One region of the Geobacillus sp. FSL K6-0789 genome, then DNA from elsewhere that is predicted to be linked to it. Evidence: riboswitches for the same ligand, from Rfam matches in the RefSeq annotation. Region 1 holds a riboswitch; the other holds the start of a gene.

Region 1 (5,271 bases):
GACCCAACCGGACGGGTTGATGAACAGGCGGACGGCTACGACTTGGCGGTCGTCCATGAGCGTAAAGTAGTGCGGATTCCCTTCCGGCACGGAAATGACATCGCCGGCTTCCAGCTCGACGTCAAAATAGCCGGTCTCTTTGTCGCCTTTGATAATGAAAATGCCATGGCCGGCCGTAATGGCGCGCACTTCGTCTTCCGTATGGATGTGCACTTGTTCAAATTTTTTCAGCAGTTCATCCAAGTTCGGCGTCGCATCGGACAGAGCGACGATATCCCATGTTTTGTAGCCGCGGCGCGCCGCCAAGTCTTCAATTTCATCTTTGAACGCCGCCAAAATTTCATTTTTCTCTTCATCGGTGAGCACGTATTTGTCGCGCAAATGCTCCGGCAGTTTGGCAATGTCCCAATGCTCGTACAGGACGCCTTGGCTGTTTAAAAAGGCGCGCACATTCTCCTCTCCTGTAATCACTTCACCTGTTTTTCTCACTTTGATGACGGCCATGTCAAAATCCCCCTTCTAAAAGATGTATATTAACCAACCGGCAGGCCGGCTCGTTGCAAAAGCAGCCGCTTCACCTGCCAGCTGAACAAAAACTCCCACGCTTCCAAATGTTTTTTCGCTTCAAACGCCGTTCGTCCCCAGACGGTAATGCCGTGGTTGTGGATCAACACGGCGCCGGCGTCGCCATGAACATGGTTCGCAAACTCCCGAGCCAGCGTCGGGATGTCGGCGTCATTGTTAATGATCGGGATGCGCACTGCGGCGTTTTCTTCCCAAATGCCAAACGCCTTGATGATTTCCTGGCCGGAAAAGACTGCTTCCCCGTTTGACGCATACAGTTCAGAAATCAAATTGTTGTCCACGGTATGAACGTGCAAGACGCAACCGGCGTTTGTGCGGTTGTAAATTTCCACATGCAGCAGCGTCTCCGCTGATGGCTTTAAATGTGTTTTCTCCGCTGGTCGGCCAGCAGCGTCAACGAGCAAGAAGTCCTCATCCGTTTGCTTCCGCTTATCCTTGCCGCTCGCTGTCACCAAAAACGTCAACGGGTCGTCCGTCACTTTGATCGACAAATTGCCGCTTGTTGCGAAAAACCAATCGCGGGCGGCGAGCTCGGCTTTCACTTCCGCAAGCTCGTTCCACTTTTTCACGACGATGCTCATACGATCACCTCCATTCGCTGCAACGCATCCATCACGTCAAAAAACGTCGCAAATGGCGCGTGCGGCAGGTCAAGCTCTTGACATTTTTCAAGCAGAAAATCGCGCGCCAGCACATAGTCGGCTTGCCTGGCCACCGCCAAGTCGGTGATCGAATCGCCGATGACGACGTGATACCCGTCCGGGCGGGCAAGCCTGCGCAATAGCGACGGCTTGCAGCAGCCGCAGCCGTTTTGGCACCGGCTGTCACATGCATGCGGCCATGTGATGCAGATCGTCTCACCGCTGAAATCGGAGCCGTTGCAAAAAATCCGCTCTGGTTCAATGAGCCCTTCAAGCAGCGGATAGACGAAAAAGTCGATGCCGCCGCTCACGATATAGAGCGGGATGCTTTGCTCTTTTGTCCATGCGACAAACTCGCGGAACCCTTCGCGCAAGCGGGCGGTGCTAAGCAAAAAGTCAACAATCTCCCCTTTCAGCGCTGACGGAAGAAGCGAAAACATTTTTCCGACGCCTTCCTGAACGGAGATGCGCTGGGCGAGAATGTCGTCCTTTAGTGCCTCCCACTCCGGCGGGGCGAACTGTTTCATAATCGCGATGATGTTGTCGTTTTCCGTGATCGTGCCGTCAAAATCGCAAAAAAGAACGAGTTGTTTCGTCATGCTTCCACCTCAATAGCGCCCCAGCGGTCGATCGCCTTTTGCAGCGCCTCGTTGTCTTTCGCCGCTTCACGAAGCGGACGGCCGACCAGCGCTGCGTCGATGGCGGCGCGAAACGCCTTTCCGCCGCCGATCGCCCCGTCCGGGTGGCCGTGGATGCCGCCGCCGGCGTTGACGACGCTGTCAAGGCCAAAATCGCGGACAAGGAGCGGCACCAAGCCCGGATGGATGCCGGCCGATGGCACTGGAAACGCCCGGGCAAACGGCTCTTGTTCATCGGTCAGCGCCCGGGCGATGCCAAGCGCCTGCTCGCGCTCCAAGGCGACGCTGCCGTACGGCGACGGGAACAGAACAAAGTCGGCGCCGGCAAGCCGCAAAAGCTTTCCAAGCAAGAGCGACGGGGCGACGCCGTAAAACTCCGACGGCGTGATCGCGCCGCTGAACGCCGGGTGGGCCATGATCGGAACGGAAATCTCTTCATCTTCCCGCAACCCTTGTAGGACGTCCAATCCATAGGCGAACACGTTGAACAACAGCACATCGGCGCCAAGCTCAGCCGCCCGTTTCGCTTTTTCTTTCAGTTCAAACGTTTTGCCGGTCAAGTTGACGGCATACAGCGTCCGCTTGCCTGTTTGTTCGTACACCTCTTCGAGCGCCGCTTTGCCTTCTGTAATGCGCTTCGCAAATGGCAGACGATCGCTGTCAAACAAAATTTCGTCATCTTTGACCAAGTCAACGCCGCCAAGCGCTTGCTTTTTCAACTCTGATGTCAAATACGCCAAATCGCGGCCAACGATGCCCTTGAAAATGCTCATCAACAGCGGGCGGTCGTACACTCCGACCTTTTCGCGAATGCCGGCGATGCCAAAGCGCGGCCCCGGAAACTGCCGCTTCCATTCTTCCGGAAATTCCAAATCAAGCAACCGCACTTCCCCGTCAAGCGACAGCTTGCCGAACGTCGTCACCAACAATGCTGGCAAATCGGCGCTGAAGTTGACGGTCGGGTAAGCGATTTTGACGATTGCCCGCTTCAACCGCTTGCCGAAATAGGCGTTTACCCGCTCGCTCTCGCCAAGCTCTTCGATCGCAACGACTTCCCCTTTATGCTTGCGAAGCTGGTCTTGCTCTAGCTGCGGCAAGTCGGTCCATGTGCCGACTGTCAAGCCGAGCGCGATTCCTTCCGCTTTTTGGCGAATATCGTGTTCATCATGAAGCAAATACGTCGCAATGACTGCACTCATCGTCCATCCCTCTTTCAATATATGGCGAAATAAAAAAGCCCCTTCCTAAGAAGAGGCGTCATTCATTCATGGCGCTCTTCTTATCTCCCAGCGTTTCCGCTGCAAGAATTAGCACCGTGCTTAGCGTGCGCCAAGCCGGTTGCCGGGCTTCATTGGGCTCGTCCCTCCGCCTGCTCTTGATAAGAAAGCCTGCTCGTTTATGCACTTGTCAAACGATTGGCAAATTTACTTTGAATTATGACAGCCTTTGCCACCGTTGTCAATCATTTTTTTAAAATAGCCTGGTCAACGTTGTCCCGTCAACGGTTCATTGCCGCTCTTTTTTTCAAAACAATCCGAGCCGGCCGATCCGCTCCGCCGCTTCGCGAAGCCGCGCTTCATCGGTCAACAATCCAACGCGCACATACCCTTCGCCGTGTTTTCCAAAACCGATGCCTGGGGCGACGGCGACGTGCGCCCGCTCAAGCAACAGATCGGCAAATTCGGCGGATGATGCGCCTTTTGGCAACGGAAGCCAGGCGAAAAATGATCCAGACGGCGCCGGCGCTTCCCATCCGATCGCGCGCAAAGCATGAATAAACGTATTGCGGCGCGCCTCGTACAAGGCAACGAGCTCCGCGACGCAGTCTTGCGGGCCGAGGAGCGCAGCTGCCGCCGCTTCTTGGACGGCGCCGAACAAGCTGACGTACAAATGATCTTGCAACAACTCAATGGCACGGATGATCCGCTCATTGCCGACAGCGAACGCCACGCGCCAGCCGGCCATATTGTACGTTTTCGAGAACGTGTAGATTTCAACGCCAATGTCTTTCGCCCCGTCCACTTCTAGAAAGCTGACCGGCTTTTGGCCGTCAAAGCCGATCGCGCCATAGGCAAAATCATGCACAACGGCTATGCCGTACTTTTCCGCAAATGCCACCGTTTCAGCAAAAAACTCCTTCGTCGCCGTCGCGCCGGTCGGGTTGTTCGGATAGTTTAAAAACATCAGTTTCGCCCGGTCGGCCGCCGCCCTGGGAATGGCCGAATAATCCGGCAGAAACTCATTCTCCGCGACAAGCGGCATCATTTCCATCCGCGCGCGGGCGAGCGCGATTCCCGACCAATAGTCCGGATAACCCGGGTCCGGGACGAGCACGACATCGCCCGGGTTGACGAGGCAAAGCGGCAGCTCGACAAGCCCGGCTTTGCCGCCGAACAAGATGGCGACCTCGCGGGCCGGGTCGATCGTCACCCCGTACTCGCGCGCGTAAAACGCCGCTACGGCTTTTTTCAAAAACGAGTAGCCTTGAAACGGCGAATATTTATGGTATTTCGGATTGGCCGCCGCCCGCTGCATCGCCTCGACGATATGCTTTGGCGTCGGCTGATCCGGATTGCCCTGCCCTAAGTTGATCACATCATAACCCGCCTTGATCTTCGCACCGACTTTCGCCACGAGCGAGGCGAAAAACTGCTTCGGCAGCTGTTCAAGCAGTTCGGAAAAGGGAAATTCGATCGTCATCGTCCACACCTTCTCAAACATTCTTGAAATTCTAGTGCAACATCATATATCGTTAAAAGCAAAATGTAAAGAAAATTTTTTCCGAGGTGAACGCTCATGACGATCCGCATCGCCTGCCTGCAGCTTGACATTGCATTTGGCGATCCAGCAAAAAACGAACAGCAAGCCGAACAGGCCGTGGAATCCGCTGCCAAAGACGGCGCTGACATCATCGTGCTGCCAGAGTTATGGACGACCGGCTACGATTTGACGCGCCTGGATGAAATTGCCGACGAAGGCGCCGAACGGGCGAAGGCGCTCGCTTCCCGATTGGCGCAAACGTACGGCGTCCATTTCGTCGCCGGTTCGGTCGCCAAAAAAACAGCCGCCGGCGTGACAAACACGATGATCGTGGCCAACCGCCATGGCCAAATCGTCGGCGAATACAGCAAGCTTCACCTGTTCCAATTGATGGATGAACATTTGTATTTGCAGCCGGGAAACGAGCCAGGCTTGTTCTCGCTTGACGGGCTGCCGTGCGCTGGGGTCATTTGCTATGACATCCGATTTCCGGAGTGGATTCGCGCCCATGCGTTGGCCGGAGCGGAAGTGCTGTTTGTCGTCGCCGAATGGCCGCTTCCCCGCCTTCACCATTGGCGGACGCTCCTGATGGCGCGGGCGATTGAAAACCAATGCTATGTCGTCGCTTGCAATCGGGCCGGACGAGA
Region 2 (5,271 bases), 1.3 Mb from region 1:
TCCAAAATTTCCGCATGCGGCACGTTCGACGCACCGACTTTCAACTTCACCAATTTGCCGTCTTTGCCGCCTTCCGCGCTGTCGTTATTGTTGCCGCCGCATGCCGCCAAAGCGAGCACGAGAATGGCGGCGAGCAACACACCCAACCATTTCTTCATCAGTTGTTTCCCCCTTTATCGTTTATCGATTTTCGAAGTGACAAAGTCACCGATCAGCTGAATGATAAATACAATGACCAACACCAATACGGTTGCGACAAATGTCACATCGTTATGGTTGCGCTGGAACCCTTCCAAATACGCCAAGTTCCCAAGCCCGCCGGCGCCGATGGCTCCAGCCATCGCTGTATAGCTGACGAGCGACACCGCCGTCACCGTAATGCCGGAGACAAGCGCCGGCAATGACTCCGGCAGCAACACTTTCCAAATGATCGTCCACGTTGAGGCGCCCATCGCTTGGGCTGCTTCGATGACGCCTTTATCAATTTCGCGAAGGGCAATCTCCACCATGCGGGCGTAAAACGGTGCGGCCCCAATGATCAAAGCCGGCAGCGCCGCATTGGCGCCAAGCATCGTCCCGACGAGCCAGGTGGTAAACGGAATGAGCAAAATGATCAAAATAATAAACGGAATGGAGCGGAAAATGTTCACAAACGCCGCAATCACGGTATTGACAAACCGGTTTTCCCATAGGTTGCCCTTCGCTGTCAAAAATAGAAGCAAGCCAAGAACGATTCCGAGAACGAAAGTGGCCGCCACCGCCACTCCCGTCATATACAGCGTCTCGACCGTCGCCGCCCACATCGTCTCCCATTGGACGTTCGGCAGGAGGTTAGCGAGCATCGTGAATCACCTCCACCGCCACCTGCTGGCTTTGAATGTAGCCAAGCGCCCGGTCAATTTCATCCGCCGCCCCATTGATGTGCACAAACAGCACCCCATAAGCGCCTTGATGGGTTTGCGAAATTTTCCCTTGCAAAATATTCATATCGACGGCAAATTGCCGCACGACCTGGCTGATGAGCGGCTGGCCGGCCGCCGCGCCGACAAACGTCAGCTGCGCGATCAGCCCGCTCGGGTATTGGCCAAACAAATGGGAAATCGCCTCTTCCGTCTCTTCCGGCTCGACGAGCTGCTTGACGAACCGCTTCGTGATCGGCTGCTGCGGGTTGCGGAACACGTGCAACACGTCGCCTTGCTCAACGATTTTGCCGTTTTCCATCACGGCGACGCGGTCGCAAATTTTGCGGATGACGTGCATTTCATGGGTGATCAGCACGATCGTCAGCCCGAGCCGCTTGTTGATGTCAACGAGCAAGTCCAAAATCGCATCGGTCGTCTGCGGGTCCAACGCCGATGTCGCCTCGTCGCAAAGCAGCACTTTCGGGTTGTTGGCGAGCGCCCGGGCAATGCCGACACGCTGCTTTTGCCCGCCGCTCAACTGCGACGGATACGCCTCTTCCCGCCCCGTGAGCCCGACGAGCTCGATCAATTCATCGACCCGTTTTTGCCGCTCCGCTTTCGGAACACCCGCAATCTCGAGCGGAAACGCAATGTTTTCCCGCACTGTGCGCGACCAAAGCAAGTTGAAATGTTGGAAAATCATCCCGATCTCTTGACGCGCCTTGCGCAGCTCCCGCCCTTTGATGCGCCCCATGTCGCGGCCGGCGACGACCACCCGGCCACCCGTCGGCTTCTCGAGCCCATTGAGCAAGCGGATGAGCGTACTTTTCCCCGCGCCGCTGTAGCCGATAATGCCGAAAATTTCCCCTTCGCGAATCTCAAGCGACACATTGTCGACGGCCGTGACCGAGCCGTTAGCCGCTTGATAGATCTTTGTCACATGTTCGAGTGTAATCATCGTTTCACCTTCCTCCCCAAGGCGGCGGAGCGCAAAAAGAAAACCTTTCTGCCCGCAGAGAACAGAAAGGTATTGTGCACCATTCCGTCTCTTATCTCTCAAAGCAGGCCGCTTTGTGTGAATTGGCACCTTTTCAGCGCACGCGCTGACGGTTGCCGGGCTTCATTGGGCACATCCCTCCACCTCTCTTGATAAGAGCGCAACAATCGCCTATTCGATTGACTACAACTGTGATTGTATCACCTTGTGTCGAACATTGTCAATAAAAATTTCACCCAACATGCCGATATGGCTTAGCCAAATGGAGGAGCGACTCAAGCAGCAACAGATGACGAAAGCTTCCCGATACATGCACTTCGCGCAGCCGGACGAGCTGCTGCAGCTTCAGCTCGCCGTCTAAAAGCGAGCAAAGTGCTTTTTTGGAGCCGTGCACCGTCAAGACGTTCCGTTCATCAGGTTCCCTTCCGGCAGTAAGCTCCTTGCCGAGCGCCACCATGGCGGTCTCTTCCTCGCTTTCAAAGCGAACATACAGCTGCTCATCCGGCAAAATCGGCAACAAATGGCGCAACGTTTGCATCCGTTCCATAAACTGTCCTACCAACTCGCACATTTCCATTGAGCATCCTCCCCCCATCTCCTTTGTCCTTTTATTTCCATGCCGAAGGGGGAGAATCCTTTACAAAAATCTCGACAGCCGCCGTGGCGAACCAACGCCGTTTTTGTCATTTCCCATGAAATGTGTCAAACGGCGTCAAAAAATGGCGGATCGTCAACGCGGCAAACGGGCGCGGATTGCTTCGTACAAATAAGGGACCGAATGGAACGCATACCATTTGCCGATGATCTCTCCGCCGGCGAAAAGAAGCAAGCACGGAACGCTTTCAATTTTCCACGCCGCCGCCTGCTCGGGGATGTAGTTGATGTCCGTTTCGCAAAACGGTATGTCCGGAAACAATTGTTCTAGGACAACAAGCATGCGCCTCGCCAACTGGCACGTGCCGCACAGTGGGGTATACAACGAAAGAGCGAGAAGCGGCTCCCCTTCCACCATTCGCTTAATATCGTTTCGACCGATTGTGTTCACTCGCCTCTTCCTCTCATGAACGATTCGATACGGACGTCAAAATGGGCGCGCAGCAGCACATGCGCCAAATGCCAGATCGGGGCGGCGGCCACTTCGCGATACGCCCGGTCAATGTAAATATGCCCTGCTTCCGGAAACACCCGGCGGAACTGCCGGCGCAATTTTTCCCCCGCCTCGTCGGCATCGGCGAGCACGTACACATCCCGCCCTTCGAGTTCATCGGCCAGCTCCTCAAGGCGCGCATCGCTGATCGTGCCGTTCGTGCAAATGATGACAACCGGCTCGTTCAGCACGGCCGCCACTTTTTCCTTATCTGACCGCCCTTCCACAATAATCACTTTTTCCACCTGTCGCATGTCCGACCCACCTAACGTGAATGAGGATACAATATTGTATGGCAACAGAAAAGCAACGGCCATCCGCCGTTGCCTCCTAACACCAGCCCGCCTCCCCGTCGCAGTCGACATATTTTTGATCCGGTTCAACGGTAGCGGTGACCCATTTTCAAATTTTCCCATTTGTTCGCTTTATCCGTTTTTCCACGCTACAGCCGCAGGAAGCGGAAGGCGGCCGATGAGCTCGCCTCCCTCGTACAGTTCGATCGTGCGGCCGTTCCATTTGCCGGTGACCCGGTCCGTGACATCCAGTTGCTTCGTTTGCAACACCATCACGAGCACCCCTTTTTCATCACATTCCGGTATGTATAGGGGGCCCGGTTCGAAGCGAACTTTGCAGGAACGTTTATCCTTCGTTGATCATCGCTTCGTATTGTTCGGCCGTCAACAAGTTGTCCACTTCACTTAAGTCTTTCGGCTCAATAACGATCATCCATGCTTTTTCATACGGTGATTCGTTCACATATTCCGGATTGTCGTTCAACGCTTCGTTCACTTCGACGACCGTGCCGCTGATCGGCGCATACAATTCCGAGACGGTTTTCACCGACTCAACGCTGCCGAACGGCTCGTTCGCTGTCAGTTCCGCGCCGACTTCCGGCAGCTCGACAAACACGATGTCGCCCAGCTCCGATTGGGCGAAATCGGTGATGCCGATGCGCACTTTATCCCCTTCGACGCGCACCCACTCATGCTCTTTCGAATAACGGAGTTCTTTCGGCGTGTTCATTAAATCCCTCCAGTGCGGCAAGTTGTGTTCTTTTTCATCATAACCGATTTTTCGCCAAAACTCACTGAATTCATTTCATTTCGGCCAAATTTTTTATGTTTCCGTCGAAACGCGCCCGGCAAAACACGATTCGTAGTCTTGTTCGCGGAATCCGACCACGACCCGCTCGCCGTCCGTTAAAATCGGCCGCTTGACGAGCATGCCGTCCGAGGCGAGCCACGTGAGCATCTCGTCTTCCGAGGCGCCATCGAGCTTGTCTTTCAATCCGAGTTCGCGGTATTTCATGCCGCTTGTATTGAAAAATTTTTTGAGCGGCAGCCCGCTTTTTCGATGCAAGTCGGCGAGCTGTTCTTTCGTCAGCGGCTCGTCGACCAAATGCACCGTTTGCACCTCAATGCCGTGTTCATCGAGCCAACGCTTCGCCTTCCGGCACGTTCCGCATTTTGGATACCAGTAGAGCGTCAGCGCCATCCGCATTCCTCCCTTTCATTCGACGGCTTGGAATTCATGGAAAAAGAAGCACCAGGCAAACGCCTGGCACTTCCCATTATCACACAATATACCGTTCCGCTTCAATGAGGGCGGCAGCCGCCTCGCGTTTTTTCGCGATCACATTGATCGGCGTATGGCGCGTAAACCGGCGGAGAGCGGCGAGCATCATCCGCAGCGTGTCGCCTTGTTCGACGGCGACAAGCGTTTCTTTCGCATGCCCCTCAATTTCATCCTATTTCGCGCAGGAGACTCCCACTTCAACGACCAAAGGGAGTAAGTGGGAGAGGAATGCGCGTTCCCCTTTTCTTTTGTGTATGATATAATAAAGGCGTGGAGAAAACCGTTTAATAAAGGCACTCCAATAACGGCTACTCGATGTATGGAGTTGGTTACAGGAAACGTTGTAACCGTAAAACATCGAGCGTAGGTCCGTCTGTTGTGTGTGGAATCCAAGTACTGCCAACAGACAGACCGAGAGAATCGGTAACGATGCAGGCATGACCTGCGTCGTTGGGTAGTTGTCAACCTGCCCTGATGCAACCCCAAGTCAAGGAAGGAGGACGAAGTCCGCTTGTACTTCTGGGGAGTTGCAAGCCCCCACTTCAAGCGTTAGCTAAGTGGGGGTAGTTGACATAGGCGACCACATCCGGATCGGTATGCTCCGTCGGGATGATTTCAAGCAGCTTCAAATAGCGCGGCGGATTGAAGAA

The links. Region 1 has a riboswitch for S-adenosylmethionine ahead of mtnW (2,3-diketo-5-methylthiopentyl-1-phosphate enolase). Riboswitches for the same ligand answer to the same signal wherever they lie in the genome.
Region 2: it holds a riboswitch for S-adenosylmethionine, as region 1 does, so the genes downstream of both, NSQ51_RS14330 (methionine ABC transporter ATP-binding protein) here and mtnW (2,3-diketo-5-methylthiopentyl-1-phosphate enolase) in region 1, are expected to answer to the same signal.

What each region holds. Positions count from the first base shown of each region.
Region 1 covers NZ_CP151966.1:874,191-879,461, reverse strand. Annotated here, with positions in the region: gene NSQ51_RS04640 (cupin domain-containing protein) at 1-504, opposite strand, end outside; gene NSQ51_RS04635 (methylthioribulose 1-phosphate dehydratase) at 534-1,166, opposite strand; gene mtnX (2-hydroxy-3-keto-5-methylthiopentenyl-1-phosphate phosphatase) at 1,163-1,825, opposite strand; gene mtnW (2,3-diketo-5-methylthiopentyl-1-phosphate enolase) at 1,822-3,063, opposite strand; SAM riboswitch class I at 3,141-3,249, opposite strand; gene NSQ51_RS04620 (pyridoxal phosphate-dependent aminotransferase) at 3,389-4,564, opposite strand; gene NSQ51_RS04615 (carbon-nitrogen family hydrolase) at 4,661-5,271, shown strand, end outside.
Region 2 covers NZ_CP151966.1:2,684,216-2,689,486, forward strand. Annotated here, with positions in the region: gene NSQ51_RS14320 (MetQ/NlpA family ABC transporter substrate-binding protein) at 1-158, opposite strand, end outside; gene NSQ51_RS14325 (methionine ABC transporter permease) at 174-842, opposite strand; gene NSQ51_RS14330 (methionine ABC transporter ATP-binding protein) at 832-1,860, opposite strand; SAM riboswitch class I at 1,949-2,058, opposite strand; gene NSQ51_RS14335 (hypothetical protein) at 2,132-2,476, opposite strand; gene NSQ51_RS14340 (thioredoxin family protein) at 2,630-2,944, opposite strand; gene NSQ51_RS14345 (toprim domain-containing protein) at 2,941-3,300, opposite strand; gene NSQ51_RS14350 (DUF2553 family protein) at 3,472-3,612, opposite strand; gene gcvH (glycine cleavage system protein GcvH) at 3,686-4,069, opposite strand; gene NSQ51_RS14360 (arsenate reductase family protein) at 4,163-4,540, opposite strand; partial or broken gene NSQ51_RS14365 (3-hydroxyacyl-CoA dehydrogenase NAD-binding domain-containing protein) at 5,191-5,271, opposite strand, start outside.